3 regions of the Methylobacterium sp. AC832 genome follow, and region 3 is predicted to be linked to each of the others. Evidence: predicted binding sites of a transcription regulator. Region 3 holds the regulator's gene; each other region holds the start of a gene.
The links. Region 3 encodes LexA, which represses DNA repair genes until DNA is damaged. Its sites were predicted from a motif close to TGTTCNNNNTGTGTTCNG; they were not measured.
Positions count from the first base shown of each region.

Region 1: recA (recombinase RecA) is a predicted target of LexA. The motif match lies at 6,959-6,976, and genes of this name have one in related genera.
Region 2: AC0IXR_RS23030 (putative DNA modification/repair radical SAM protein) is a predicted target of LexA. The motif match lies at 3,040-3,057, and genes of this name have one in related genera.

Region 1 is NZ_CEEDMV010000002.1:870,493-880,518, forward strand. It holds gene rfbD (dTDP-4-dehydrorhamnose reductase) at 1-526, opposite strand, end outside; gene rfbB (dTDP-glucose 4,6-dehydratase) at 528-1,604, opposite strand; gene rfbC (dTDP-4-dehydrorhamnose 3,5-epimerase) at 1,691-2,242, opposite strand; gene AC0IXR_RS11340 (DUF2147 domain-containing protein) at 2,421-2,846, shown strand; gene alaS (alanine--tRNA ligase) at 2,839-5,517, opposite strand; gene recA (recombinase RecA) at 5,807-6,898, opposite strand; gene cckA (cell cycle histidine kinase CckA) at 7,031-9,700, opposite strand; gene flhB (flagellar biosynthesis protein FlhB) at 9,821-10,026, opposite strand, start outside.
Region 2 is NZ_CEEDMV010000010.1:65,062-75,087, reverse strand. It holds gene AC0IXR_RS23035 (UdgX family uracil-DNA binding protein) at 225-1,808, opposite strand; gene AC0IXR_RS23030 (putative DNA modification/repair radical SAM protein) at 1,808-3,022, opposite strand; gene AC0IXR_RS23025 (RecX family transcriptional regulator) at 3,330-3,995, opposite strand; gene AC0IXR_RS23020 (TAXI family TRAP transporter solute-binding subunit) at 4,085-5,515, shown strand; gene AC0IXR_RS23015 (beta strand repeat-containing protein) at 5,797-8,043, shown strand; gene AC0IXR_RS23010 (SlyX family protein) at 8,451-8,669, opposite strand; gene trhO (oxygen-dependent tRNA uridine(34) hydroxylase TrhO) at 8,683-9,432, opposite strand; gene AC0IXR_RS23000 (AprI/Inh family metalloprotease inhibitor) at 9,461-10,026, opposite strand, start outside.
Region 3 is NZ_CEEDMV010000001.1:1,073,405-1,083,430, forward strand. It holds gene gltA (citrate synthase) at 1-1,218, opposite strand, end outside; gene gltX (glutamate--tRNA ligase) at 1,448-2,875, opposite strand; gene AC0IXR_RS04990 (ComEC/Rec2 family competence protein) at 3,054-5,324, shown strand; gene lexA (transcriptional repressor LexA) at 5,318-6,055, opposite strand; gene AC0IXR_RS05000 (GntR family transcriptional regulator) at 6,422-7,114, opposite strand; gene oxc (oxalyl-CoA decarboxylase) at 7,902-9,641, shown strand; gene frc (formyl-CoA transferase) at 9,733-10,026, shown strand, end outside.

The DNA.
Region 1 (10,026 bases), on a different contig from region 3:
CGTTCAGCGCATCCCGCTCGGCGGCGAGCCGCAGCATCGTCTTCACGAAGTTGCCCCGGTGCGGGCTCACGACCCAGGCCGTGCGCAGGATTGCGTGACGCGGATTGGCGGTGCGGACCGCCATCTCCCCAGCGGCCTTGCTGGCGCCGTAGACGCTCGTCGGGCCGATCGGCGCGTCGGACGTGTAGGCGCCCGAACCGGTGCCGTCGAAGACGTAATCGGTGGAGACATGGACGAGGAGGATGCCCCGCCGCGCCGTCTCGGCCGCCAGGATGGCGGGAGCCAGGGCGTTGAGGCGCCAGGCCTCCACCACCTCCGACTCGGCCTTGTCCACGGCGGTGTAGGCGGCGGCGTTCACCACCGCCCCGATCGTGCGCTCGGTAAAGATCCGCGCCACGGCCGCAGCGTCCGTGATGTCGAGTTCGGTACGGGTCGGGGCGACGAGGGTCACGCCCGCGCCCCAATGCCGGGAGGCCAGCAGTTCGGTGCCGACCTGGCCCGCCCCGCCGAGGATCAGAATATTCATCTCAGGCCTTCGCGGCAGGTGTGCCGAGGCCGAGGCGCTCGCCGGTATAGCGGCCCTCGCGGATCGGACGCCACCAGGCTTCGTTGTCGAGATACCAGCGTACGGTGTCCTCGAGCGCGTCCTCGAAGGATTTGGTGGGGGTCCAGCCGATTTCCCGCTCGGCCTTGCCAGGGTCGATGGCGTAGCGCCGGTCATGGCCCGGACGGTCGGCGACGAACGAGATCAGGCGCTCATGCGGGCCATGCTCCGGCCGTAGTCGGTCGAAGGCGGCGCAGAGAGCCTTCACCACCGCGAGGTTGTTGCGCACCGACCGGCCACCGAGAAGGTAGGTCTCCCCCAGCGACCCACGTTCCAGCACCGCGACGAGGCCGCGTGCGTGGTCCTCGACGTGGATCCAGTCGCGCTCGTTAAGCCCGTCGCCATAGACCGGCAGCGGACGGCCTTCGAGGGCGTTGAGAATCATCAGGGGGATCAGCTTCTCCGGGAAATGCCGGGGGCCGTAATTGTTCGAGCAGTTCGTGATCAGAACCGGCAGGCCGTAGGTCTCTCCCCAGGCTCGCGCCAGATGGTCGGAGGCGGCCTTGGAAGCCGAATAGGGCGAACGCGGGTCGTAGCGGCTGTCCTCGGTGAAGAACTCGTCCGGCGGGAGCGAGCCGTAGACCTCGTCGGTGGAGACGTGGAGGAAACGGAATCCCGCCCTCGCCTCGCCGTCGAGGCTTTCCCAATAGGTGCGGGCGCCGTCGAGCATCACCTGCGTGCCCACGACATTGGTGCGGATGAAAGCGCCCGGATCGGTGATCGAGCGGTCCACATGGCTCTCGGCGGCGAGATGCATCACCGCGTCGGGCCGGAACTCGGCGTAGAGGGCATGGACGGCGGCGGCATCGCAGATGTCTCCCGTGACGAGCCGGTGACGCGGATTGCCGTCGAGGGACGCCAGCGAGATCGGGTTGGCCGCGTAGGTCAGTGAGTCGAGTGTCGCGACCTCACGGCCGAGATCCTCGACGAGGTGCAGGACCAGCGCCGATCCGATGAAGCCGCATCCGCCCGTGACCAAGATGCGTTGGGGTTTGGCCATGTCGACAAATCCTGGTGGTCGCGCATCAGCGGGCTCGTATCCTGTCGCTGAAGCTGCGGTCGCTGAAATTGTGGAAGGACCGCCGATCAGAAGACCGTGCCCAATTGGGCGAGGGACGGCGCCACCCGGTCCTTGTCGGACAGGATTGCTGCTTCCGCGCTGACCGGCCAGGAGATCGCCAGATCCGGATCGTTCCAGGCGAGATTCTGGTCATGCGCCCGGCTGTAATAGGACGACACCTTGTAGGCGACCATGGTGTCGGGTTCGAGAGTGCAGAACCCGTGGGCGAACCCGACGGGAACGTAAAGCTGCTCCCCCTCGGCCGCGTCGAGCCGGACGGCGACATGCCGGCCATAGGTCTCGGACCCATGCCTCAGATCGACGGCGACATCGAGGATGGACCCGGAAAGCACGCGGACGAGCTTGGCCTGCCCTGCGGGTTCGAGCTGGAAATGCAGGCCGCGCACGGTTCCGGTCTGCGCCGAGAAGGACTGGTTGTCCTGCACGAAGGCGACGTCGATGCCGGCCTCGGCCAGGATGTCCGCCCGGAAGGTCTCCGAAAACCAGCCCCTGTCATCGCCGAAACGATTGGGCACGACCCGTTTCACCGCAGGAATTTCTGTCTCAATCACACGCATCGCTGGATACAACCCTCGCCAGACAGTGCCTGTAGGCGCGTGGACGGCTTTCCTGTCAAGGGATGCCCCAGCCCTCGATCGACTTGCTCCCCCCGTACCGGAGGGGTAACTCCCGCCTCCTTCAGAGCCGGGCCGATCCGACGGCCGCCGTGACCATTCGAGAGCAGAAAGGATCATCATGACGTCGAGGCAAGTCACCTCACGGCCCACCGTTGCGCTTTTGATGGCGCTGGCCATGACCGGGGCGGCCTTCGCCCAGAAGGGCATCGACCCGAGCGGGGTGTGGTTGACGGAGAACGGTGATTCGAAAGTGCGGATCGCACGTTGCGGAAGCGGCTATTGCGGCACGCTCGTCAGCGTTCCCGGTCCGGGGCTGGATTCCAAGAACCCCGATGCGTCGCTGAAATCGCGCAACCTCATCGGGATTCAGATCATGAATGCGGGCACCCCGTCGGGGGACGGCTATGACGGCTCGCTCTACAACCCCAATGACGGCAAGACCTATTCGGGAAGTCTCACGGTGAAGGGGCCGAACGTCGTCGAGGTCGCCGGCTGCGTAATGAGCGTGTTCTGCAAGCGGCAGACCTGGAAACGCGTCAACTGACCGACAGGGCTTCGCGGATTGCGTCGATGGCGGCCTGGGCGCCCGATCCTTCCGGTCCGCCGGCCTGTGCCATGTCGCGGCGACCGCCGCCGCCCTTACCGCCCAGATGCCCGGCGCCCGCCCTGACGAGGGCGACCGCGTCGTAGCGGTCGGTGAGATCCGCGGTCACCCCGACCACGAGACCGGCTTTTCCATCGGCCGACAGCCCGACCAGAGCGACGATCCCGGAGCCGATACGGCTCTTGCCGGCATCCACCAGGCTCTTGAGATCGCGGGTCTCCACGCCTTCCACGACCTTGGCCATCACCTTGATGCCGGCGATTTCGGTGACGCCGTCATCGCCCCCCGACGTTCCGCCCATCGCCAGCTTCTTCTTGGCTTCGGACAATTCGCGTTCCAGGCGGCGGCGATCCTCGATGAGGGCGCTCAGTCGCTCGGGCACGTCGGCGCTCTGGGACTTCAGCAGGCCTGCGATCTGGCTCAGGGTGCGGCTTTCCTCGGCGCGGTGACGCCGGGCCGTCCCCGCCGTCAGGGCCTCGATCCGGCGTACGCCGGCACCGACCGCGCTCTCGCCGAGCACGGTGATCTGGCCGATTTCGCCCGTACGAGCCGCATGGGTGCCGCCGCATAGCTCGATGGAGAAGGCCGGGAGCCGGCCCTCCTCGGCGAGTTCACCCTGGTTGTCGACCGGACGCCCCATGGAGACGACGCGAACCTCGTCGCCGTATTTCTCGCCGAACAGCGCGCGGGCGCCGGAGGCGACGGCCTCGTCCTGGGCCATGAGCTTGGTCACCACCGGCGTGTTCTGCAGCAGCACGGCGTTGGCGATGTCCTCGACGGCGCGAAGTTCGACCTCGTCCAGCGGTTTGGGGTGGCTGAAATCGAAGCGCAGCCGCTCGGGGGAGACCAGCGAGCCCTTCTGGGCCACGTGGTCGCCGAGTACCTGACGCAACGCCTCGTGCAACAGATGCGTCGCCGAATGGTTGGCCCGGATGGCCGAGCGACGGGCATGATCGACGGCAAGCTCGACCGGCTGACCCATGGTGAGCCGACCTTCGTCCACGGTGACGTGGTGGACGAAAAGATCGCCGAGCTTTTTCTCCGTGGCGGTGACGCGCGCCTTGAGGCCGGTGGCAGAGAGTAGGCCGGTATCGCCGACCTGACCGCCGGATTCGGCGTAGAAGGGTGTCTGGTTGACGAGGACGAGGCCGGTCTCGCCCGCCGACAGGCCGTCGACCTCGCTGCCTTCACGTAGGATCGCGGTGATGATGCCTTCGGCGCTCTCGGTCTCGTAGCCGAGGAACTCGCTGGCGCCGACGCGCTCCTTGATGCCGTACCAGACCGTCTCGGTGGCGGATTCCCCGGAGCCGGTCCAGGCTGCTCTCGCCGCTTGGCGCTGGCGCTCCATCGCCTGGCCGAACGCCTCCGTGTCCACGCCGATGCCGCGCGCCTTCAAGGCGTCCTGCGTCAGGTCGAGAGGGAAGCCGTAGGTGTCGTAGAGGGTGAAGGCGGTCTCACCGGACAGGTTCTGGCCCTGAACCAGCGAACGGCTTTCCGAATCGAGGATGGCGAGGCCACGCTCGAGGGTACGGCGGAAGCGGGTCTCCTCAAGGCGGAGGGTTTCCGAGATCAGGCTCTCGGCGCGGGTGAGTTCGGGATAGGCCTGACCCATCTCGCGGACCAGGGTGGGGACCAGGCGGAACATCACTGGCTCGCGTGAGCCGAGGAGTTCGAGGTGGCGCATGGCCCGGCGCATGATGCGGCGCAGGACGTAGCCGCGGCCCTCGTTCGACGGCAGCACACCGTCGGCGATGAGGAACGAGACCGAGCGCAGGTGATCGGCGATGACGCGGTAGGAGGCGACGTTTCCTGCCTCGGGGGGACGGCCGACGGCGTGGCTCACCGAGTCGATCAGCGCCTTGAACAGATCGGTGTCGTAATTGCTGGTGACGCCCTGGAGGATCGCCGCCATGCGCTCCAGCCCCATGCCGGTATCGATGGAGGGGCGTGGCAGAGCGAGGCGGTTGCCCGGCTCGATCTGCTCGTACTGCATGAAGACGAGGTTCCAGAATTCGAGGAACCGGTCGCCATCCTCGTCCGGCGAACCGGGAGGACCGCCCTGCAATCCGGGGCCCTGATCGATGAAGATCTCCGAACAGGGACCGCATGGGCCGGTATCGCCCATCTGCCAGAAATTGTCCGAGGTGCCGATGCGGATGATCCGGTCGTCGGAGAAGCCGGCGATCTTGCGCCAGAGCCCGGCCGCGTCCTCGTCATCTGCGTAGACGGTGACGAGGAGCCGGTCCTTCGACAGGCCGAACCCCTTCGTGATCAGGCTCCAGGCCAATTCGATCGCCTGCGGCTTGAAATAATCGCCGAAGGAGAAATTGCCGAGCATCTCGAAGAAGGTGTGGTGGCGCGCGGTATAGCCGACATTGTCGAGGTCGTTGTGCTTGCCGCCGGCGCGGACGCATTTCTGCGCCGTGGTGGCACGGTTGTAAGGCCGCTTCTCGACGCCGGTGAAGACGTTCTTGAACTGCACCATCCCCGCATTGGTGAACATCAAGGTCGGGTCGTTACGGGGAACGAGGGACGACGACGGCACCACGGCGTGGTCCGCCTTGGCGAAATAGTCGAGAAAGGCCGACCGGATCTCGTTGACGCCGCTCATCGTGAAATGACTCTGTCGTGCGCTTGGGGCGGTCGAGACGACAACCCGAGGCTTCTTCGTGGCTTGCGCCCTCATAAGGAGGCCGGACCGTCGAGTCACGCCCGCTCCGCGATCGTGCGTTCCTGTTTCTTAACGCTGCACCCTTCGAACGCTCGGCGGCGCTCGTCTCTGGACTTGGCGATCGACCAAAGAGTGAGCATCGGGCCGATTCGCACCGATAGGATAATCCGAACATGAAAGAGGCCGCCGCGATGGTCCGCGACGGCCTCTTTCATGACTTACGAGGCGATCAGGCCTCGCCTTCGTCCAGATCGTCCGCCGTGGGCTTGGCGGTCTCGAGGATCTTGTCGGCCAGCAATCCCGAATTCTGCCGGATCGCGGCTTCGATCTTGTTGGCGATGTCCGGATTGTCGCGCAGGAACCCCTTCGAGTTCTCGCGGCCCTGGCCGAGGCGCTGGCTCGCATAGGAGAACCAGGCGCCGGACTTCTCCACGATCCCGGCCTTCACCCCGAGGTCGATCAACTCACCGACCTTCGAGACGCCCTCGCCGAACATGATGTCGAACTCGACCTGCTTGAAGGGCGGCGCGACCTTGTTCTTGACGACCTTGACGCGGACCTGGTTGCCGATCGCCTCGTCACGATCCTTGAGGGTCGAGATACGACGGATGTCGAGGCGCACCGACGCGTAGAACTTCAGTGCATTGCCGCCGGTGGTCGTCTCCGGGCTGCCATACATGACGCCGATCTTCATCCGGATCTGGTTGATGAAGATGACCATGCATTTCGAGCGCGAAATCGAGCCCGTGAGCTTGCGCAGGGCCTGGCTCATCAGGCGGGCCTGAAGGCCGGGCTGGCTGTCGCCCATCTCGCCCTCGATCTCGGCGCGGGGCGTGAGCGCCGCCACCGAATCGACCACGAGCACGTCGATAGCGCCCGAGCGCACCAGGGTGTCGGTGATTTCCAGGGCCTGCTCGCCGGTATCGGGCTGCGAGATCAGGAGATCGTCGAGCTGCACGCCGAGCTTGCGCGCATAGACCGGATCGAGAGCATGCTCTGCATCCACGAAGGCGCAGACGCCGCCCTTCTTCTGGGCCTCGGCGATGGTGTGAAGGGCAAGGGTGGTCTTGCCTGATGATTCGGGGCCGTAGATCTCGATCACCCGGCCACGCGGCAAGCCGCCGACGCCGAGCGCGATGTCGAGGCCGAGCGAACCGGTGGAGACGGTCTCGACCTCCGCCACCTTATCGTTCTTGCCGAGTCGCATGATCGAGCCCTTGCCGAAAGCACGCTCGATCTGGGACAGCGCGGCATCGATCGCCTTCGCCTTGTCCTTGTCCACCATCGGGGAATCCACAACTTTCAGCGCGGGCTGAGCCATTCGTCGGCATCCTTATGCATGGGGAGAGCTCAAGGCTCAATGTGCCTCGGATGCGAATGATGTACTTGTTTTGTTCTCTTTTTGCAAGGTGCCGGGTGCCGATTTCGCATCATTCGGCGGGAGAACGTCGCCCTAACGGGCGATCGTCTCCTTCACCGTTTCCACGAGCTGCTTGAGGCTGAAGGGCTTGGGCAGGAAGTTGAAATCCTCGCCGTCGGGCAGGTTCTTGCGGAACGCGTCCTCGGCATAGCCGGATACGAAAATGACCTTCAGATCAGGACGGTGCTTGCGCAGTTCGCGTAGCAGCGTCGGGCCGTCCATTTCGGGCATCACCACGTCGGAGACGACGAGATCGATGGTTTGGTCGACATCGCTGATGAGGGCCAGAGCGTCGAGGCCCGAGGCCGCTTCCAGCACTGTGTAGCCCCGTGCCGACAGGGCCCGGCTGTTGACCGCGCGGACCGGATCCTCGTCCTCCACCAGCAGGATCACGCCCTGCCCGGTATGATCGGGCGAGGGTTTGCGCGGGGCGGATTGCCCGCCACTGCCGGGCTTTTCGAGGTCACGCGCTCCCCTGAGCCGGCTGGCGGCGATCTCCGCGTTGCTCTGCGGGGCAACGGCGACGGCGATTTCCGGAACGGGCTCGGCCGCAGGCTCGTGACGCGGCAGGTAGATCCGGAAGGCGGTGCCGCTGCCAACGGTCGATTGCACGTCGATGGTGCCGCCGCTCTGCTTGATGATGCCGAAGACGGTGGACAGGCCGAGGCCGGTCCCCTTGCCGATATCCTTCGTGGTGAAGAAGGGCTCGAAGATCTTCTCCATCACGTCGGGCGGGATGCCCTCGCCGGTATCGAGCACCTCGATCAGGACATGGTCGCCCGCCGGTGCGCCGGGTTGGCGCTCGTTGGTCTCTTGGCCTTCGAGGATGTTGGCGGTGCGGATGAGCAGCTGGCCGCCATTCGGCATCGCGTCACGGGCATTCACCGCGAGATTGACGATGACCTGCTCGAACTGGTTCACGTCGGCCTTGATCGGCCAGATGTCGCGCCCGTGCTTGAGGTCGAGATCGACACGCTCGCCGAGCAGGCGCTTGAGCAGCAGCGTCAGATCGGACAGGGCTTCGCCGACATTCATCACTTCCGGGCGCAGGGTCTGGCGCCGCGAGAAGGCCAGCAGCTGCCGCACCAGGCTCGCGGCCCGGTTGGCGTTCTGCTTGATCTGCATGATGTCCTGGAAGGCCGGATCGGTCGGCCTGTGGCTGGCCAGCAGAAGGTCCGAATATCCGATGATGGCCTGGAGGACATTGTTGAAATCGTGCGCGATGCCGCCGGCGAGCTGGCCCACCGTGTCCATCTTCTGGGTCTGGGCGATCTGCTGCTCGAGCTGGCGCTGCGCCGTGGTGTCGAGGGCATAGAGGATCACGCGCTCGCGGTCGGCCGGCGTGGCCGCATCCGCTGCTGCCGAGGTGTCGCCGCCGGCCGGGCTGAGCCAGACCCGCGCGGAACGGTTTCCCGGCCCCGCCAGCGCCACCTCGATCGGTTGGACTTCCACGGTCCCGTCGGCGGCCTTCACCAGGGCGCCCTCGAGGACGGCCCTGTCGCGGTCGAGCAGGGCTTCCCACATCGTCGGCTCGGTGCCGAGCTCGCCACGCCCATCCGGCACGGCCTGGCGTGGGGTGCCGCCGAACAACCGGGCGAAGGACGCGTTGGCCCGGGCGATGCGCCCGGTCCGGTCGAGGGTCGCGATGGCGATGGGGCTGTTGTTGAGGAAGCGGGCGAGCCGCACCTCGGCGGCGCGCTGCGGCTCGTCGCTCTCGGCCCCGGCGGAGCGGTTGAGCACGAAGGTGCGCGACGGGCCCGGCTTGCCGTCCTGGCCGAAGGCGACGCGATGGTAGAGCCGGGTCGGCAACGGCTGGCCGTTGCGGCGCCGCAGGTCGAGGTCGAACCGGTCGGTGCGCACCTCGCCGGGCAATCCCTCGGTGGCGGTGAGCACGTCGGCGCTGGGTGCGATATCAGGCAAGCGCAGGCCGCCGGACCCCACGGTCGCGAGGTCGTAGCCGAGCCAGAAGGCCAGCGTCGCGTTCATGTAGACGATGGAGCCTGCCGGATCGATGGACAGGAAGCCGGCCGGCGCATGGTCCAGGTAATCGATCGCGTGCTGAAGCTCCTGGAAGACGTTCTCCTGGCGCTCGCGCTCGTGCGTGATGTCGGTGACTGTCCACAGGGTCGCCGGGAGTCTCGGCCTCTCCACCGCGCGCACGGCGATGCGGAACCAGGCGAAGGCGCGCTCGGTCTCGCCCTGAGGCGGGGGCGCCATGCGGATTTCCTCCACGTGGCCGCGCCCGTCATGGGCTGCCTGGGCGAGGCGGTAGACCGCCTCCGACACATCGGGCGAGCCGACGAAGACGCGCTCCACCGGCCTCAGGTTCGAGAAGGTCTCTCCACCGGAAATACGGAGATAGGCTTCGTTGGCGTAGATGAGGCGGCCGCCATCCTCCACCACGATGGCGCCTTCGGGCGACGCGTCGACGATGGCTTTGGTGATGTCGTCGCGCCCGGTCTGTCCCGAGAGCTGGAGCGCGCCGATCGCCAGGGCGAACAGGCAGAACACGCCCGCCATGGCCAGCAGCGCGAGGAGGCCGAGGATCAGCGGCTGCGCCTGTTCGTTCGCGACGAAGGACAAGCCCACCGCCGCGCCCACGAGAAGTCCGGCGAGAACGAGGAGCAGTCCGACCCGCCCAGGCCTCTCCGACCGGTCGATGGCGCTCGACACCGGTTTCGTTGGTCCGCTCACCTCAGCCATTTCGGCGCCATTCCACCCTCGACCGATCCCGGTTAGCGCCCGGGCCGCGTCGGCAGCAAGGGTATCCTCAGGACGTCACGGACCAGTCTCGTCAAAAACGGTGCATAAAGCGTGGCGTTTTCACGCCGCGCGGCGCTTCAGCCGCATGACGAAGCCGATCACCTCCGCCACCGCGCGGTAATGTTCGGCCGGAATCTCGGAATCGATCTCCACCGTGGCATGGAGCACCCGGGCCAGCGGCGGGTTCTCCATGATGGGAACATCGTGCTCCTTGGCCACGGCCCGGATGCGCAGCGCGAGGGAATCGACGCCTTTGGCAACGCAGA
Region 2 (10,026 bases), on a different contig from region 3:
TGCTGCCGATCGTCGGGTGACGGTCCGGCACGCCATGCTCTGGCTGGGTCGCTGCGTGACGTCCAGCAACGCGGACGATCCTTCTTCCGGGGTCGCTACGGTCATCAGACTTTTCTATCCTACCCGAGGCATCTCAGGCGGACCCGTGACACCCGAATGCGCAGGTCGTACCCGCAGCTAGGGGAAGGTCATCGATCGTAGCGCCGGATCCCGTGGCCAAGCCGCTATCCCCCCAGCGTGCGCGCCAGATCCCCGACCCGTTTCAGGTCGGCCACGAAGGCCGCGTAAGCGTCTTCCTTGGCTTCGTCGGGGAGGCGCAGGAGGTAGGAGGGGTGCACCGTGATGAAGCCCTCATAGGGCTTGCCGAAAGAAGCGGGGCCGCGGGCGCGGGTGATGGGGATCGCCTTGCCCGTCAGGGCCAGGACGGCGGTGGCGCCGAGGGCCACGACGAGTTTGGGGGCCACGAAATCCAGCTCCCGGTCGAGCCACCAGCGGTAATGGCTCACCTCGCCGGCGGTGGGCTTCTGGTGGATGCGGCGCTTGCCGCGCTCCTCGAACTTGAAATGCTTGACCGCATTGGTGAGGTAGGCCGCGTTCCGCTGGATGCCCGCATCCGCCATGGCGCGGGACAGGAGCTGCCCGGCCGGTCCCACGAAGGGGCGGCCCTGCCGATCCTCCTGGTCGCCCGGCTGCTCGCCGACGAAGGCGATGGCGGCATGGGCAGGGCCTTCGCCGAGGACGGCCTGGGTCGCGCCCGGTACCAGGGGCTCCGAGCGCCGGATGATGGCGTTGAGCTCCTCCAGGGAGGTGGGATCCTGGTCGGACATGGCGGCGACGGCCTTGGCGGGGTTACGCTTCGTCGGCATCTGCGGCTCCCGTTCGATCATGGCTTCCGTGCGGGCTGAGGCGGCGCGGACGAGGCCGGGAATCGCTGCTGTTTCCGGCATGTTGCGCCAATACTTCTTCGGCATCTCCGCCCGCATGGCGGCAAGGTTGGTGCGGGCGGGGTTGAACGTGCTCTCATAATAATCGCGCCAGCCGGCCTCGAACCCGTCGGCCTCGGGCGCATCCTCGCGTCGCCCCGGCGGGCCGAAGGTCAGGGTCTCCCCGTCCCAATGGGCGGAGCCGTCCGGCGTGAGGATCGTCCAGTGCAACGACCGGAAACGCGAGACGAAGAACGTGGTTGCCGCCTCCAGGATGTGATGGTCCGGCTCGAACCAGGCGACGAAGCGCTCGACGCCGTCGGCCTCAGTCCGCCGGAACCGCAGGAAGGCGTGCATCTTGTGCAGGTCGCGGGCGATGGCCTTGCGCATCCGGTCGAGCCGATGGACCAGCGGGTCGCTTCCCACTTCCAGCAGGCCACGCTCGCCGTGAGTGATGCGCCAGATCAGAGTGTAGAGCAGGGCGTAGCGCTCGGGGTCGCGGTGCGGGACGACCATGCGGATCAGGTCGGCCACCGCGCGCGGCAGGCTTAGTGGCGCATCGGAGCCGGATTCTGGCTGGGAGACCTGTCCGAACAGGCCGGGGGCCTGCCCGATGGACCAGATGACTCTATCGGGCGGGACCGATGCGGCGGCGAGCCGGCGCGCTGCGGCGCGGAACCCGTCGAGATCGGCACCCTCGTGGAGGATGACCGTTTGGAGTGATCCGCCCGACCCTCCCCCCTCTGCGGGGGAGGGTGGCCCTCGCGTGAGCGAGGGTCGGGAGAGGGGAGCGTCATCTCCAGAGAGGTCGCCCCCTCTCCCGCCTGCTCCGCAGGCACCCTCCCCCGCAGAGGGGGGAGGGTGGTGCTCACCATCGCGGTCCATCAGAACAGGCTCAGCTGCCGCGCTGGCTCGACGAGCTTGGCGCGCAGGTCCAGCCGGTCGGTACCGCCGGGGCCCGGGTGATAATCGGCGGCGATCAGGAACGGGCGGGCCCGTTTCAGGCCGGAGGTGAGACGGGCGACGTCGTCCAGGCGCAGCCGTGTGTGGCGGCGCGCCTTCACGATCTTGTCGACGGCACGCGCACCGAGGCCCGGCACCCGCAGCAGCATCTCGCGGTCGGCGGCGTTCACGTCCACGGGGAAACGCCCCCGGTGCTTCAGGGCCCAGGCCAGTTTCGGATCGATGTCGAGGGAGAACATGCCGTCCTCGGCGGCATCCGCCACGTCGTCGGCGGAGAAATCGTAATACCGGATCAGCCAATCGGCCTGGTAAAGCCGGTGCTCGCGCTGGAGCGGCGGGGATTTCAGCGGCAGTATGGCGGAGCCGTCGGGGATCGGGCTGAAGGCCGAGTAGTAGACGCGCTTCAGGTTGAACGAACCGTAGAGAAGGGCGCTCTTGCGGATCAGCGCCTCGTCGGTGGTGGTGTCCGCGCCGACGATGACCTGCGTCGACTGGCCGGCGGGCGAGAACCGGCGCTTCTCGGCCTTCGCCTCGGTGATCCGCGCGCCGATCTGCTTCATCGCGTTCTGGATGACCGGGCCGTTCTTCTCCGGCGCCAGCCGGTGCAGGCTGGCATCGGTGGGGAGTTCGAGGTTGATCGAGAGCCGGTCGGCATAGAGCCCCGCCTCTTCCACCAGCCAGGGGCTCGCCTCGGGGATCGATTTCAGGTGGATGTAACCGCGAAAGCCATGGTCGCGCCGAAGGCTCTTGGCCACCCGCGTCAGCAGTTCCATCGTATGGTCGGGCGACTTGATGATGCCCGAGGAGAGGAACAACCCTTCGATGTAGTTGCGCTTGTAGAACTCCACCGTGAGGGTCACGACCTCTTCGACGGTGAACTTGGCGCGAGCGACGTTGGAGGAGCGCCGGTTCACGCAATACGCGCAATCGAACAGGCAGTAATTGGTCAGCAGGATCTTCAGGAGCGAGATGCAGCGCCCGTCCGGCGTGTAGGCGTGGCAGATGCCGGCGCCCGTGGTCGAGCCGAGTTCGCCCTTGCCCGCCACCCGTTTGGGTGCCCCCGATGAGGAGCAGGAGGCGTCGTATTTCGCGGCATCGGCCAGGATGCGCAGCTTCTTGGCGAGGGTCTCGTCCATGACAAGGACATGCGCGTCGTTCGTGTTTCGTTCAAGTTTTTGTCGGGCCGGGTCGGAAATGCCGCAGGGTGCTGTCCCCTCTCCCCGCCGGGCGGGGAGAGGGCCGCATGGACCTTGTCGTCCATGCGGCGAGCGCAGGCGAAAGCCGAAGCGGGGGTGAGGGGGTGAATCCGGATGAGGCTTGTACGGCTCGGCCCCCTCACCTTCGGCTGCCGCCTCGCTTCATGCCCCGACGAGGGGGCATGAAGCCCTCTCCCCGCACGCGGGGAGAGGCGGAAGCACCGCTCGGCTGACGGAGATACCTCCATCACCGGTAGAGCCCGTCCTCCGCATTCACCTCCTCGTCGACGATCGTCTTCGCCAATCCGTACGAGAACCCGGCCCGCGCCATCGAGGCGAGATCCTTGTCGCGGTGGGCGGCACGGAGGTCGGGGCGGCGGAACGGGCCGAGGCGGCGGCGCTTGGCATAGGCGCGGGCCGCCACCTCTTCCGCATTGGTGCCTTCCTCCTCGCCCCGGTCGCGCTCGGTCTCCAGGGTTTCGGCGATCAGCGTCCGGTCGACCCCCTTGGCGGCGAGCTTGGCCGCGAGGCCGCGGGCGGAGGTCCCGCGCCGGCGCAGGGTCGCGGCCCGCGCGGCGGTGAACCGGGCATCGTCCACGAGGCCGGAGGAACGGGCGCGCTCCACGATGGCGGCGACGGTCTCGGCGAAGGTGGAGGGGTCTTCGTCCCGGAGCCGGCACCTCTTGGCGACCCTGCGCTCCAAGGTCTGGCGCAGCATCGCCACGGAGGCGCTGTAGCGTTCCAGGTATTGCAGAGCGACGCGCTCCAGATACGCGGCCGTGACCGGCGGCGTAGCTTTTGCCTCGCGGGGCGTGGGTTTTGCCTCGCGGGTATTAGGTTTTGCCCCGCGGGGCGTGGGTTTTGCCTCACGAGAGGGCCCAGGCCGTCCCGCTGCAACGTTTCGAGCGTTCATCGGTTCATCACGCTTCGGACAGGTTTCAGGATCATGTCGCGCATCGTCTCGACCGTGAACCGGTTTCCTGTCTTACCCCGAGAGGACGCATGCATGTCATGCCGGCATTCCTCCTGAAGCGCGAGTGGCTCCTGGTCGCGCTCGGCCTCGGCTTCGCCGTCCTGGCGGCCGCCGTGGTCTACCTGTCGCGCCCGACCGTTCTCACGGTGGCGGTCGGTCCTCGCGACGGGGCCGAGGCGCAATTGCTCGAAATCTACGCCCAGGCCTTGAGCCGGGCACGGGAGGACGTGCGCCTCAACGTGCGGGCCTATGACGACGTGCGCGACAGCGCCGCGGCGCTCCAGGCGGGTCGCGCCGACCTCGCCGTGGTCCGGCCCGACGTGTTCCTGCCCGATAACGGCCTGACCTTGGCCCTCCTGCACGAGGAGACGCTGCTCATCGCCACGCCGGAAGCGAGCGAGATCGAGAGCTTCCCCGATCTTGCGAAGAAGCGCCTCGGCATCGTCGAGCGCCACGCCGCCGACCGGCCCTTCGTCACCAATCTCCTCGCCTTCTACGATTTCACGGCCGTGCCGGCGCCCGAACCCGGTCAGACGCTCGCCACCAGCCATATCGCCCTCGTGCCGCTCAAGCCCGGCGAGGTCACGGCCGCCCTGCAGGCCGGCACCGTGGACGCCGTCGCCGTCATCGCGGCCCCGACCTCGAAGGCCGCGATTTCCACGGTGCGGGCGGTGGAGATGGCCTCCCACGAGAAGAAGATCACCATCGTCTCCGTGCCCGATGGCGACGCGATCGTGCAGCGGATGCCGGAACTGCAATCGGCGACGATCCCAGCGGGTACGTTCGGCGGCCGGCCCAAGCGCCCCGATGAGGACGTGAAGACGGTGGGCGCCTCCTACCGGCTGATGGCGCGGGGCGCGGTGAGCCGCTACTCGGTGGCGTCCGTGACCCAGCACCTGTTCGAATGGCGCTCGAAACTCGCGCCCAACGCCCCCATCGCCAACCTGATGAAGGCCCCGGATTTCGAGACGTCGGTGGCCGCCACTAGCGCCCGCCTGCCCAACCATCCGGGCGCGGTCGACTATTTCGAGCGTGAGCAGCAGACCCTGTTCGAACGCTACGAGGATTACGTCTACCTCCTCGCCTTCTTCGGCGGCACGATCGGCTCCGGCATCGCCTGGCTCGGCCAGCGCCTCGCCCGCCAGCGCCGCGAGCGGGTGGACGTGGTTCTCGACCGGCTGCTCGACATCCTCAGGGACATCCGCTCGGCCACCACGAGGGAGCAGCTCGACGGCCTCGTTCGCGAGACCGACGATCTCGTCACCGACGTCGTTCAGCATGCCCGCGAGCGCAATGTCGACACCCGCGCGATGAACGCCCTGATCCTGGCCATCGACGCCGTGCATGGCGCCATCGCGGATGCCCGCCGTTCCCTCGTCACCGGCGCCGAGCCCGAGCGCCGACCCCTGCGGACGCGGTCCGCGCGTCTCCTCAGGCTGGATCGGCCGGCGGCAGAATAGCGGCGGTGACCATGTGGTTGGTCCGCTGCCGGCGGAACACGGGGAACGAGCGCTAGCGGCTGCCGTTCGTGAGCAATCTTCGTTTTAATCCATCCAATGCGTAGAATTCATCTCATTCTTTCGTGGGAGTAAACTGCCACGCTTAACAAGAGATAAGATCAGGGATCGCCGGATATTATTTTCGAATTCTGAAACCTTCGTGGTTAGCCATCCGTACCTGCCCGACCGCAAGCCTGCGAGCCGCACACGCATCTCAGGCAGCGCGTAAGGGAGACGACGCAATGGGTACGATCAATGGCGATAACGGCGACAACGTCCTGAACGGCACCGAAGACGAAGACACCATCAATGGCCGCGGCGGTAACGATACGATCGACTCGGTCGATCGTCCCGCAAACATCTTCGCAGGTTCGATCAATCCTGTGCGTGATGAAGTTCGCGCCGGATCCGGCGACGACACGGTGACCGGCGGCAAGCTCGATCGGCTGGTCGGCGGCGAGGGCGATGATTTCCTGTCGGTGAATTTCAATTTCAACGGACCGGTCGTCGGCTCGGGAACCCCGATCAGCTTGACGCTCGATGAGAATGGCACGGGCAGGGCATCCGACGGTACCGTGATCTATGGCTTTGAGTCGGTGAACTTCAACCTGTCCGACACCGGCGACAATGTCGTCGATACCGGAAATGTCCGGGCGCAGCTGACGGGTGGAAACGGAAACGACACGCTCACCACCGGATCGGCCGACGATGTCGTCTATGGCGGCGGCGGCGACAACGTCATCTCGACGGGCGGCGGCAACGACACGATCGGTGGCGGCTCCGGGATCGACACTGTCTTCGGCGGCGACGGCGACGATACTTTCGGCGTCAGCATCTCCACCGATGGCAGTGACCAGGTGAATCTCGGCGACGGCAACGACACCGTCCGGTTCGATCGCGCCGACGGTGGTGCCGGCAACGTGCGCCTGACCTTCACCTCGGCCGAGGTGGGCAACGGCAACACCAACGATGCCGGCAGCCTGACCAACCAGGATGGCGGGCTCGCGGTCCGCGTCCAGGCGGAGGATGCCGACGGCAATCTGACGGGGCCCATCTCCCGCTACGACGATGAGGGCATCACCTTCGTCGCCGGAACGCAGGGCATCACCTTCGACGTCCGCGACCTCGTTTCGGGCACACAGCGCGGTAACACGTTCGAGGGCGTCGTGCTCGGGACCAACGGTGACGACGCGCTGACGTTCTTCCCGCCCTTCCGCGCCGGGCAGGACTTCTATTACAACGCAGGCCAGGGCAACGACACGATCACGGCCGGCACCGGTAACGACTTCCTCGTTGGCGGTGCCGGTAACGACACCATGATCGGCGGTCTCGGCAACGACAGCTACATCGTCGATTCCCTCGGCGACACGGTGGTCGAAGGCGCCGATGAAGGAACCGACACCGTTCTGTCCTCCATCACCTACACCCTGCCCGACACGATCGAAAACCTCGTCCTCACCGGGATGGGCGCCGTCGACGGCACCGGTAACGCGCTGGACAACAGCATCACCGGCAATATCGCCGGCAACCGGCTGGATGGGGGAGCCGGGAACGATCGTCTCACCGGTGGCGCTGGCAACGATCTTCTCATCGGTGGCGCAGGCGGCGACGTCATGGACGGTGGCGTTGGTGATGACATGTTCCTCGTGGACGATACGGGCGATCAGGTCATCGAGCTGGCGGGCGGTGGTAACGACACGGTTCGCTCTTCTCTGAGCTATACTTTGTCCGCTGATGTCGAAAACCTCGTCCTAAAAGAGAATGGCGAGCTGAGCGGCAGCGGCAACGATCTGAACAATCGTCTCACCGGCAACGACGCAGACAACCGTCTGAGCGGCGGCGGCGGGGACGATACCCTCGTGGGTCGTGATGGCGACGATACGCTGCTGGGCGGTACCGGAGCCGATACGATGCTGGGCGGCATCGGGAACGACACGTACGTGATCGACAGTGAGGGCGATCGCGTCATCGAGGAGTCGTTCGAAGGCTTCGACACGATCCGCTCGTCTGTCAGCAAGACGATGGACGCCAATACCGAAAAGCTCGTGCTCACTGGGACCGACGATCTGACTGCCAACGGAAACGAGATCCGGAATCAGATCTTCGGCAACTCTGGCGACAACGTGATCGACGGCGACGATGGCCGTGATCTCCTCTACGGCCGTGACGGCGCCGATACCTTCGTGTTCAATGCCATCACCGACAGTGACGTCGCGGTTTCCGGACGCGACATCATCAAGGACTTCGATTTCGCCGAAGGCGATCGTATCGACCTTAGCGGGATCGATGCGGACTTCGGACAGGTCGGAGATCAGGGCTTCCAGTTCGTCGGAACGGACGCCTTCTCGGGTCAGGCAGGCGAACTGCGCACGAAGTTCGGTGGCGGCAACACCCTCATCCAGGGTGACACGAACGGAGATGGAGCGGCGGACTTCGCCGTTCTGCTCCAGGGCCAGCAGACCCTGGACAACGGATCGTTCGTGATCTGATCCGCTCTCGATCCAGGCTACTGGATTCACCCATCCGCTTTTTCGGGCGGACCGCGTCCCTCTCCCCTTGTGGGGAGAGGGTAGGAATGGGGGTGGCTCCGCCAGCCTCGGCGGCAGGAGGGGCACCCAACCACCCCCACCTGCAGCTCCTCTCACAAGCTCGACGGATTTCGGGCAGGCCCGAGATCCGCCGGGGAGGAGGGCAAAGCTGTGCAGCCCGCGAAATCTGTGAATGCCGTAGCTCGATCCAAGGAAGGGGCTGCTGTCGAGGCAGCCCCTTCTCATGTCCGAAGGCTGCTTTGTCGGCACTGGTGCCGGCGGCTTGCCACCCGATTCGGGCGCTCGGGGCGGATGCCCGACGATGGAGTCCCGCCACGAGGACCGTGCGGCCAATACCGGGCTGGTTCTCAATAATGCGGCGGGGGCGGTTCCGGGGCGCCGGTGCCGGTGCGGGCGCCGGCCTCCTCGACCTGCTCAACGAGCTTGGCCAGATGCCGCGTCAGGGCATCGATCTGGCGCCATTGCGCGGTGATCGTCGCGTTGAGGTCGTCGATGACCACGTCCTGCTCGGTCAGCCGCATCTCCAGGGCGTCGATGCGGGCGGAGAGCGTGTCGTCGTCGGTCATGGCTGGCCCCGCCTCATCGCAATGTCTCGGGATCGTGGTCGGGCCGCTCGACGAGGCCGGGTCCGAGCGCGATGCGGTGGTCGAAGACGAAGCAGTCGCCGCGCCAGCGGCTCTCGGCCTCCGGGATCGTCTCGAGATAGCGCAGGATGCCGCCCTCGAGATGGTGGACCGTGCCGAACCCCTTGGCGCGCATGTAGGCCCCGGCCTTCTCGCAGCGGATGCCGCCGGTGCAGAACATCGCCACCGCCGGATGCTCGGCAGGGTCGAGGCCGTCGACATAGGCCCGGAAATCCGAGAACCGCGACAGATGCGGGTCGGTGGCGCCTTCGAACGTGCCGAGATTGACCTCGAAGGCGTTGCGGGTGTCGAGGAGGAGCAGGCCCGGCGTATCGAGCAGCGCGTTCCATGCCTCGGGCGGCACGGGTGTCCCGGCCTCGCCCGCATCGGTGGCGCCGTCGTCGAAGGTCACGATCTCCCGCTTCACCCGCACCTTGAGATGAGCGAAAGGCGCGGCCTCCGCGCTCGAAAGCTTCACGTCGAGATCCCTCAGGCGCTCGCCGAAGAGCGGGCCGTCGCGCAGCTCAGACAGGAGCGTGGCCATGCCGGCCGCGCTGCCCGCGATGGTGCCGTTGATCCCCTCGCGCGCCAGGAGGAGCGTGCCGAGGATGCCGAGTTCCACGCAGCGCCTCTCCAACGCGTCACGCAGGTCTGCGGCGTCGGGCAGGGGAACGAAGCGATAGAGGGCGGCGACGGTGTAGGGCATCGGCGGCAGGGTCTATCAGGCGTGGTCGTCAGGGGGAACCGCTCGGCGCGACGCTCTCGATCCGGCGCAGGATGAAGGTGGTGCCGACCTCGGGCTCGCGCCGCCAATGGTTCTCCCCCGCCGGCACCAGCCCCACCACATGGCCGCGCCGTGCCACCAGGGTGAGCCGGCCGGGAGCCGCCAGCCATGCGGCCGGATCGAAGGTCGTCAGCCCGCTGTCGCGGCAGCCCTCGAGCAGGTGGACCGTGGCGGTCCCTCCCCCCTCCGCCGGTTTCAGTTCGAGGCGGCAGACGTCCTGCTCGCGGTAGCGGTCGAGGGCGTAGATGCCGGCCGTCGGCCGCGGGCCGGCAGGCGTCGCAGCGCTCGTCTGCGCCCCAATATTCTGGCCGCCTGCCGCCGTTGGATCGTCCCGCTCGAGCTTGTACCCGGAGCCGCCATCCGGCGCCGGCGCGGGAGGGGGCGCCATCGCCACGATCTGGAGAGGAACGAGGCTGTAGACCTCGCCTCCTTCGGTCTTGGCCATGAGGCTGCGCCGGTCGTCCCGCGCCTTAAAGATGAGGACCGGCCGGACGTTCTTGTCCACGAGGCGGACGA
Region 3 (10,026 bases):
CTTCTGCGAGGGGTCCTCGATCATTTCGGCCCACTGGGCGATCCAGCCGGTGGTACGGGCCAAAGCGAAGAGCACCGTGAACATCGAGGTCGGGAATCCCATCGCCTTGAGGGTGATGCCGGAATAGAAATCGATGTTCGGGTAGAGCTTCTTCTCGATGAAGTACTCGTCCTTCAGGGCGATCTGCTCGAGCTGCACAGCGACTTCGAGAAGCGGATCGTCCTTGATGCCGAGCTGGCTTAGCACCTCATGCGTGGTCTTCTGCATGATGCGGGCGCGCGGATCGTAGTTCTTGTAGACGCGGTGACCGAAGCCCATCAGCCGGAACGGGTCGTTCTTGTCCTTGGCCTTGGCGACGTATTTCGCGACGTTGTCGGGCGTTCCGATCTCTTCCAGCATCTTGAGCGCTGCTTCGTTGGCGCCGCCATGCGCGGGGCCCCACAGGCAAGCGATGCCGGCGGCGATACAGGCGAAGGGGTTGGCGCCCGAGGAACCGGCCAGACGAACGGTGGAGGTCGAGGCGTTCTGCTCGTGATCGGCGTGGAGGATGAAGATCCGGTCCAGCGCGCGCGCATAAATCGGGTTGACGACGAACTCTTCGCACGGCACCGCGAAGCACATCCGCAGGAAGTTCGAGGTATAATCGAGGTCGTTCTTCGGATAGACGAACGGCTGACCAATGGAATACTTGTAGGCCATCGCTGCGAGCGTCGGCATCTTGGCGATCATGCGCAAGCTGGCGATCATCCGCTGCTTGTCGTCCGAGATGTCGGTCGAGTCGTGATAGAAGGCCGAGAGCGCGCCAACGCAGGCCACCATAATCGCCATCGGGTGGGCGTCGCGGCGGAACCCCTGGAAGAAGCGGTTCATCTGGTCATGCACCATGGTGTGGCGCGTGACCCGGTAGTCGAAATCCGCCTTCTGGGCGGGCGTCGGCAATTCGCCGAACAGCATCAGATAGCACGTCTCGAGGAAGTCGCCCTGTTCGGCGATCTGCTCGATCGGGTAGCCGCGATAGAGGAGCACCCCGGCATCGCCGTCGATATAGGTGATCTTCGATTCGCAGGACGCGGTGGAGGTAAAGCCCGGATCGAAGGTGAACATGCCGGTCTTGGCGTGAAGCTTGCCGATGTCGATGACGTCAGGTCCGATCGTACCGGACTTGATCGGAAGCTCGACTTGGTTGTCGCCCACGGAGATCGTGCTGGAGGCGCTCATGGAGACGTGGACCCTTTCTTGGCAGAAGGCAGACCTTGGCAGAGGGGAGCGCCGGTCCGCATGGCGACACCCACCACTTCGGCCCGGAGCGCACGGGCAGACCTATGCTGCAAGTGCTCACACATCTATCGGGTTAGCGGATCGGCCCACCGCCTTCAACCGATCCCCCTCTCCACGCTATCCCTCAAGCGAAAACCGGGCCGATCTGTCACCGGTTCGATGCATGCGATCAGGCGGACGCCACCTGATCGGCCAAGCGACCCAGACATTCATCCCGTCCGAGTACGGCCATGACGTCGAAAACCGGGGGTGAGGTCGCGCGCCCGGTCAGCGCGGCCCGCAGGGGCTGCGCGATCAGGCCGAGTTTGAGCGCGTTTTCCTCCGCGAACCGGCGCACGGCGCCTTCCGTGGAGGCCGCGTTCCATTCCGGAAGGTCGCCGAGAGCCGGCAGGATCGCGGCGAGGCGCTGGCGGGCCTCTTCGCTCAGCAGTGTCTTCGCTTTGTCATCGAGATTGAGCGGCCGGGAGGCGGTGAGGTAATAGGCGCTGTCGAGAAGCTCGACCAGAGTCTTGGCGCGTTCCTTCAGGCCGGGCATCGCCGCCCGCAGCTTGTCACGAAGCTCGGGGGATAGGGTCGTGGGCAATCCGCGGTCGGCGGCGAGGGCCGGCAGGATCGTCTCGATCGCATCGATCAGTACGGCATCCTCCGCGCCGCGGATGTAGAGCCCATTGAGGTTCTCGAGCTTGGCGAAGTCGAAACGGGCAGCGGAGCGTCCGATCGACTTGAGATCGAAGGCAGCGATCATCTCCTCCGTCGAGAACACCTCCTGGTCGCCATGGCTCCAGCCGAGGCGGACGAGGTAGTTGCGCAAGGCGGCGGGCAGGTAGCCGAGGTCGCGATAAGCATCGACCCCGAGCGCGCCGTGGCGCTTCGAGAGCTTGGCGCCGTCAGCACCGTGGATGAGCGGGATATGGGCCATGATGGGTGCGGACCAACCGAGCGCATCATAGATCTGGCCCTGCCGTGCGGCGTTCGTGAGGTGGTCGTCGCCACGGATCACATGGGTGACGCCCATGTCGTGATCGTCGACGACGACCGCGAGCATGTAGGTCGGATTGCCGTCGGAACGGAGGAGGACGAGGTCGTCGAGATCCTTGTTGGCCCAGGTTACGCGGCCCTGAACCTGATCCTCCACCACCGTCTCGCCCTCTGATGGGGCGCGCAGGCGGATGACCGGCTTCACTCCCGCAGGTGCCTCCGAAGGATCGCGGTCGCGCCAACGCCCGTCATAGCGCATGGGACGTCCCTCGGCCCGCGCGGCTTCGCGCATGGCGGTGAGTTCGTCCGGCGTCGCGTAGCAATGATAGGCGTTGCCCGAAGCGAGCAGGCTTTCCGCTACCTCGCGGTGCCGCGCGGCGCGGGCGAACTGGTAGACGACGTCCCCATCCCAATCGAGCCCGAGCCAGCGGAGCCCGTCGAGGATCGCATCGATGGCGCCCTGGGTCGAGCGCTCCCGATCGGTATCCTCGATGCGCAGCAGCATCCTGCCGCCGAAATGACGGGCATAGAGCCAATTGAAGAGCGCCGTGCGCGCTCCCCCGATATGCAGGTACCCCGTAGGGGAGGGGGCAAAGCGCGTAACGACGGGTGACGACATCGGGCGGTTAAACTTGTGCGTGAAGTGAGAGGGCGGATCGACCGGCCCGGATCGGCGCATGTAGCATGCGTTTTCGATGACGTTAAGAAAGCGTGGCGCCGAGTCGCGAAACGGGGACGATTTCGCGCGGGCGGCATCTCTCGCGCTTCGTGAGCCGTGAGGAGAGACGCAGCCGGAGATGGCGCAGGCCAGTGCGCGAGCCACGGGTGCGACGGGTGCCGCCTTGGCCTCGTCACGCTCACCCGCGATCCTGATCGGCGCGATTAGACGCTGGATCGTCGACGGGCTGGTTCAGGAATCCGAACAGAGGCGCCTGTTTCCCTGGCTTGCCGTCACGTTCGGTTTTGGCATCCTCGTCTGTTTCACCGCCACGGATGGTCAGCCGGCGCTGGCAGCACCCCTCCTCGTCGCGTCCGCACTCTCTGCCCTCGCACTTCGCCTCGGTTCGAGGCCCGTGGCCTTGGCATTGGTTCTCGGACTTGCCGTAGCCTTCCTGGGTTTCGCGGCCGCCACCCTGAGGATGCAGGTCGTAGCGGCACCCGTCCTGGCCCGGACGACGATTGCCCCGCTCACCGGATTGGTCGAAGCCCTCGACGAACGGGAAGTCGGCGCCCGCCTGATCGTCCTCGTGGAGAGTTTCGGCAACCTCCCGCCGGATCGCCGGCCCAGGCGGGTCCGCGTTTCCTACAAGAAGGCCCTCGCGCTGAAGCCGGGCGATTTCATTTCGGCGACGGCACGGCTCCTGCCGCCGCCCGACGCGGCCCGCCCCGGCGGATATGATTTCGCCCGGGATGCCTATTTTCGCGGGATCGGTGCCGTCGGTTCCCTGGTAGGCAAGATCGACGTCAAGGCTCCGCCCAGGCCTTTGCCCCGCTCCGTAGCGCTGGCAGCCGCCGTAGACGACGCCCGCAACGCGCTGACCCGGCGCATCACCGACGCCAATGGCGGGCAGGCCGGCGCGGTGGCCGCCGCCCTGGTAACGGGCAAGCGCGGCCTCATCAATGCCGAGACCAACGAGGTTCTGCGTGCGGCGGGAATCTACCACGTCGTCTCGATTTCCGGCCTCCACATGGTGCTCGCAGCCGGCGTCGTGTTCTGGCTCGTCCGCGCGCTGCTCGCCCTCGTTCCGGGGCTCGCCCTGGTTTGGCCGATCAAGAAGATCGCCGCCGGCTTCGCCATGGTGGGTGTCACGGCCTATTGCGTCTTCTCGGGCTGGGATATCGCTGCCGAACGCTCGCTCATCATGACGTTGGTGATGCTCGGCGCGATCCTGGTGGATCGCCCGGCTTTGAGCATGCGGAACCTCGCGCTCGCTGCCCTCATCGCCCTCGCGCGCGAGCCGGACGGGATTCTCGGCCCGAGCTTTCAGATGTCCTTCGGCGCGGTAGCCGGCCTCATCGCTTGCGCCGGTGCGCTCAATCGCTGGATGCCGCCACGCGAAGGTGCGGGCCTCTTGGCCCGGATCTGGCGGTTTCTGGCTGTCGCGGTCCTTGGCACGCTGGCGACGACATTGATCGCCCAGATCGCCACGGCACCCTTCGCAACCTATCATTTCCAGACCGTCCAGCCCTTCGGCATCGTCGGCAATGCCCTGACCTTGCCCCTCGTCTCCCTGGCGGTGATGCCGGCGGCGGTTCTTGGGATCCTCGCCTATCCCTTCGCACTGGACCAGCCGGTCTGGTGGGCGATGGGGCTCGCCGTACGCGGGATGCTCACGATCTCCGGCTGGATCAGCGGGTTCGGACACGCCACCCTCGTCGTCCCGGCCTATGGCAGCACGGCACTCTGCCTGCTTGCTCTCGCCCTGCTCCTGCTGACACTTCCCGTCTCGAGCTTACGCTGGATCGGCCTTGCTCCGGCCGCTCTCGGTGTCGTGCTCGCTACCATGCCGCCGCGTTACGACGTCTACATCGACCGTGAGGGTGGCGGTGCAGCCTTCCGCGACGGGGACGGCCGATTGAGCATTCTCGGCAGCCCGCCGGCCTTCGTCCTCGAACAATGGCTCAAGGCGGATGGCGATTCGCGGAAAGTCGCCGCCGTCGCAGCCTCGCCGAGAAGCCGATGCGATACCGTCGGATGCGTCGTCGAGTTAGGGCCGGGTCGGATCGTCGCCCTGGTCAAGGACAAGCGGGCCTTCGCGGAGGATTGCGAACGGGCGAGTGTGATCATCGCCCGCCGTGACGCCCCCAAAGACTGCCGGGCCGGCTTCGTCATCGATCGCGCATACCTGGCCCTACGCGGCGCTACCGCCATCCGTTTCGGCCCCGAAGGACCGCAGGTCACGTCCGCCCACCAACCTCATTCTCGTCCGCCATGGCGGCGGGCGGTCGCCGTCGTCACGCCGTCCCCTTCGCCTCCGAAGGAATCGGGACCGAGTGCGAAACCCATAGAAGCCGAGGCCGACGACGGCGATCCGTCATCCGAAACGCAGCCGGACGGGCTTCAGTAACGACGGACCAGGCTGACGAGCCGCCCCTGGATCTGAACACGATCCGGTCCCAGAACCCTCGTCTCGTAGGCGGGGTTTGCCGCCTCCAGAGCGATGGAGGAACCGCGGCGACGCAGGCGCTTCAATGTGGCCTCTTCATCGTCGATGAGGGCAACGATGATGTCGCCTGTATTCGCAGTGTCCTGCTTCTTGATCACGACAAGATCACCGTCGAGGATACCCGCTTCGATCATCGAATCGCCGCGGACCTCCAGTGCGTAATGTTCGCCGCCGGCCAGGAAGTCCGGTGATAGCGTCACGGAATGACTCTGATTCTGTATGGCGGAGATCGGCGTGCCGGCCGCGATCCGTCCCATGACCGGGATCGTGATCGACCTTCCGCTCTCGTCCTGGGCCTGGGTCGTTGGCTGGCGCAGGGACGGCATCGCCTTGGATCGACCGCCTTCGACGACACTCGGCGTAAAGCGGCGAACTTCACCGGTGGGAGCGGGCTTCGGCGCCGGTGCACCGGTCAGGCTCTCAGGCATCCGGATCACTTCGATCGCCCTGGCGCGATTCGGCAAACGACGCAGAAATCCGCGCTCTTCGAGGGCTGTGATCAACCGGTGGATCCCCGACTTCGATTTGAGATCGAGGGCGTCCTTCATCTCGTCGAAGGAGGGCGGGACGCCACTCTCCTGCATCCGTTGTTGGATGAATTGGAGAAGATCCAGCTGCTTACGCGTCAACATACAGATCACTCTTCCACTGAAGCCAATGGCCGCGACTAACGCCGCTGAAACAAAACACGAACACGGTAGACGTTCCGCAAGTGTTCTGCAAGGGTTCCGTTAACCCGGTGGTAGAGTTTGTTCCTGAGGCGCAATGTTTCGTTCAAGCGGCCTTGCCGCTGGCCGGCTTGGCGTCCGCCGGTATCACCCGCCGGGCCCTTCAAGCATCCGAAGGGGCGTCGTGCCGCGGGGGCTTACCCCGCCCCTGTATGGCGGGCCTTCGCGGTGTCCGGCGGAGCCGCGCGCCCAGTCCCCGCCGATGACTTAGTCGGTCACCGACGGCCGGGGAGCCATGCGATATGGCGGGTACTCTGGGGGCAGCGTCGATCAGTCGAGATAGTCACCATATTTCTCAACATGGCTGGCGAGGCCGAGGCCGTGCTCGCGCACGAGGCGTTCCGCCAGATCTGCATCGCGCGCTTCCAATGCCTTGATGATCGCCACGTGTTCCTTGATCGAGTTGGCCGCGCGTTCCCCCTGACGCAGCGCGGTGTTGCGAATACCGCGGACATGCATCAGCAGGTTGCTGGTGATGTCTTTGATCACGTCGCACTGGCCGAGCGAAATGATCTTCTGGTGGAAGCGAATGTTGGCCTCCGAATACTCGTCGAGATGATCCGACGGGCGTCCTTCATAGAATTCTGGAAAGTGCTCACGCAGGCAGTGAAGTTGTTCGTCGGTGGCACGCTCGCAGGCGAGGCGCGCAGCCATGCTCTCCAAGGCAGACCAAGCCTGGATCATGCTGACAATTTCTTTCTTCGACTTCTTGATGACGAAGACACCGCGACGGGCCTCGAACCGCACGAAGCCTTCCTGCTCCAATACCGTCAGCGCTTCGCGCACAGGGGTGCGGCTCACGCCAAGGTTCAAGGACAGCTTTCGCTCATCCAGGCGAACCTCTTCACGCTGATTATAAATGTTCATGTTCGTGATTGCTTCTTTGAGCGCGTCATAAGCCAATGCACGCAAGCTTGAAGTCGCAACGATAGGCTTTACTTGAAATGTGTCGGTTTTAACCATTTTTCATGCCACCTAGAATAATTTAAACTCGCACACGCGGGCGAGCACACTTGGTGTGAAGCATGCCAAACTCGCGTTTGAAATACAAGGAATGCCTCGGCCCGCTCAAAGCTCTTAACATAAGCTGAGTGGCGCTTTCCTCGCTACGGTTCGAAGAGCAGACTTCCGATTACCATGTAGGAAGGAGTTGTATTCTTCCTGTGTCGACCGGCCATGCGAAGCCTCGCGTTCCAGTGATCCGATGCTGATCGGCACAATCATGCAATTCCGTTTGACAGTTGGTATTTGGTATGCCACCAATTGCCCACCGGGTCGGAGGGCTTACAGCAGTTTTTGACTGCTAGATCGGGTCAAAGCGTCTTCTCTGTTCGAGGCAGGCGCGGGATCGCCAGCCGGCGAACGCCGCTCGACTGGCGGGAGGCATTATAAAACATGGTGATTTGGTTGTGTCCACCATCGACCTCGCCAAGTCACCGCAAAGATTAAGCTGCGCGGAATACCCAAAGAGATCATAAATTTTTGGATTCCCGTTGAAGAAAATCCACGCCCCGTCGAGGGAGAATGAAACGTCCCGCTGGCCGACTTCACTGCAACGCCAACTCCAAAGTCACTGCCAGGACGACGATCTAACGTCGAGGAATCCCGCGGTCTCCGAAGCCGCATCACAATCGGGTTTGCGCTGTACGAGAGAACCAAATCCCGCGGCGGAAAAGTTCACGTCATCGGTTCGCCGACTTTGCGGACCGCCAATCAAAATAAAACGTCAAAGAACCAGGGAGAGAACACGATGTCAGCTTTGGCCCAGAGAATCGATGTCGACGTTTCGGCCGAGCCGGAACTCACCGATGGCTTCCACCTCGTCATCGACGCGCTGAAGCTCAATGACATCAACACGATCTACGGCGTGCCCGGCATTCCGATCACCGATCTCGGTCGCCTCGCCCAGGCCGCAGGAATGCGGGTCATCTCCTTTCGCCATGAGCAGCATGCCGGCAACGCCGCCGCCATCGCGGGCTTCCTGACGAAGAAGCCCGGCATCTGCCTCACGGTTTCCGCGCCTGGCTTCCTCAACGGCCTCACGGCCTTGGCCAACGCCACGACTAACTGCTTCCCGATGATCCTTATCTCCGGCTCGTCGGAGCGCGAGATCGTCGATCTCCAACAGGGCGATTACGAGGAGATGGACCAGCTCGCCATCGCCAAGCCCCTGTGCAAGGCCGCCTTCCGCGTTCTTCACGCCGCCGATATCGGCATTGCCGTCGCACGGGCCATCCGGGCCGCCGTTTCGGGCCGCCCCGGCGGCGTCTATCTCGATCTACCTGCCAAGCTTTTCTCTCAGGTGATGGAGGCCGATGCCGGCACCAAATCGCTGGTCAAGGTCATCGATGCGGCCCCGGCCCAGCTGCCGGCCCCCTCCGCGATCAAGCGCGCACTCGATGTCCTGAAGAGCGCCAAACGCCCCCTCATCGTGCTCGGCAAGGGCGCGGCCTATGCGCAGGCCGACGACGAGGTTCGGGCTCTCGTGGAAACCAGCGGCATCCCCTACGTGCCCATGAGCATGGCCAAGGGCCTCCTGCCCGACACCCATCCGCAATCGGCGGGTGCTGCCCGTTCGCTCGTCCTCAAGGAGGCCGATGTCGTCCTGCTGGTGGGCGCGCGCCTCAACTGGCTGCTCTCCCACGGCAAGGGCAAGACCTGGGGCGCCCCCGGCTCGAAGAAGTTCATCCAGATCGACATCGAGCCGAAAGAGATGGACTCCAATGTCGAGATCGTGGCGCCCGTCGTCGGCGATATCGGCTCCTGTGTCACCGCGCTTCTCGAAGGGATGAAGGGCGATTGGCAGGCCCCGCCGGCATCCTGGACCGATGCCATCTCTGCCAAGAAGGAAGAGAACCTCGCCAAGATGGCGTCGAAGCTCCGCAAGAATTCGACGCCGATGGATTTCCACGGCGCACTCGGCGCGCTGAAGACCATCATCGCCGAACGTCCGGACGCCATCCTCGTCAACGAGGGGGCCAACACCCTCGATCTCGCCCGTGGCATCATCGACATGTATCAGCCGCGCAAGCGCCTCGATGTCGGCACCTGGGGCATCATGGGCATCGGCATGGGCTTCGCCATCGCCGCCGCTGTCGAGACCGGTAAGCCCGTCCTCGCGGTGGAGGGCGACAGCGCCTTCGGCTTCTCCGGCATGGAGGTGGAGACGATCTGCCGCTACAACCTGCCGGTCTGCATCGTCGTGTTCAACAACAACGGCATTTACCGCGGCACCGATACGGATCCGACCGGCCGCGATCCAGGAACGACCGTTTTCGTCCGGGATTCCCGTTACGACAAGATGATGGAAGCCTTCGGCGGTGTTGGCGTCAACGCGACGACGCCGGACGAGCTCTCTCAGGCCGTCAACGCCGCGATGGATTCGGGCCGCCCGACCCTCATCAACGCGGTGATCGACCCGGAGGCTGGCACCGAAAGCGGCAATATCGGCAGCCTGAACCCGCAGAGCGCAGTCAAAAAGAAGAAGTAGGCCGTCGGTCCGTCCGGCCGCTCCAGCGTCAGCGACGCCGGGGCGGCCGGCGCCCATATCCGCCGAACGCCCTTCAACGCGGAAGAGTCCTATGAATGCCCTCGAAGGCGTGAAGATCCTCGACTTCACTCATGTCCAGTCCGGCCCGACCTGTACCCAGCTCCTGGCTTGGTTCGGCGCGGACGTGATCAAGGTCGAGCGTCCGGGCGTCGGCGATGCCACACGCCAACAGCTCCAAGACATTCCCGATGTGGACAGCCTCTATTTCACGATGCTGAACCACAATAAGCGTTCCATCACGCTCGACACCAAGAACCCCAAGGGGATCGAGGTGATGTGGCGGTTGGTGAAGGAGTGTGACGTTCTCGTGGAGAATTTCGCTCCC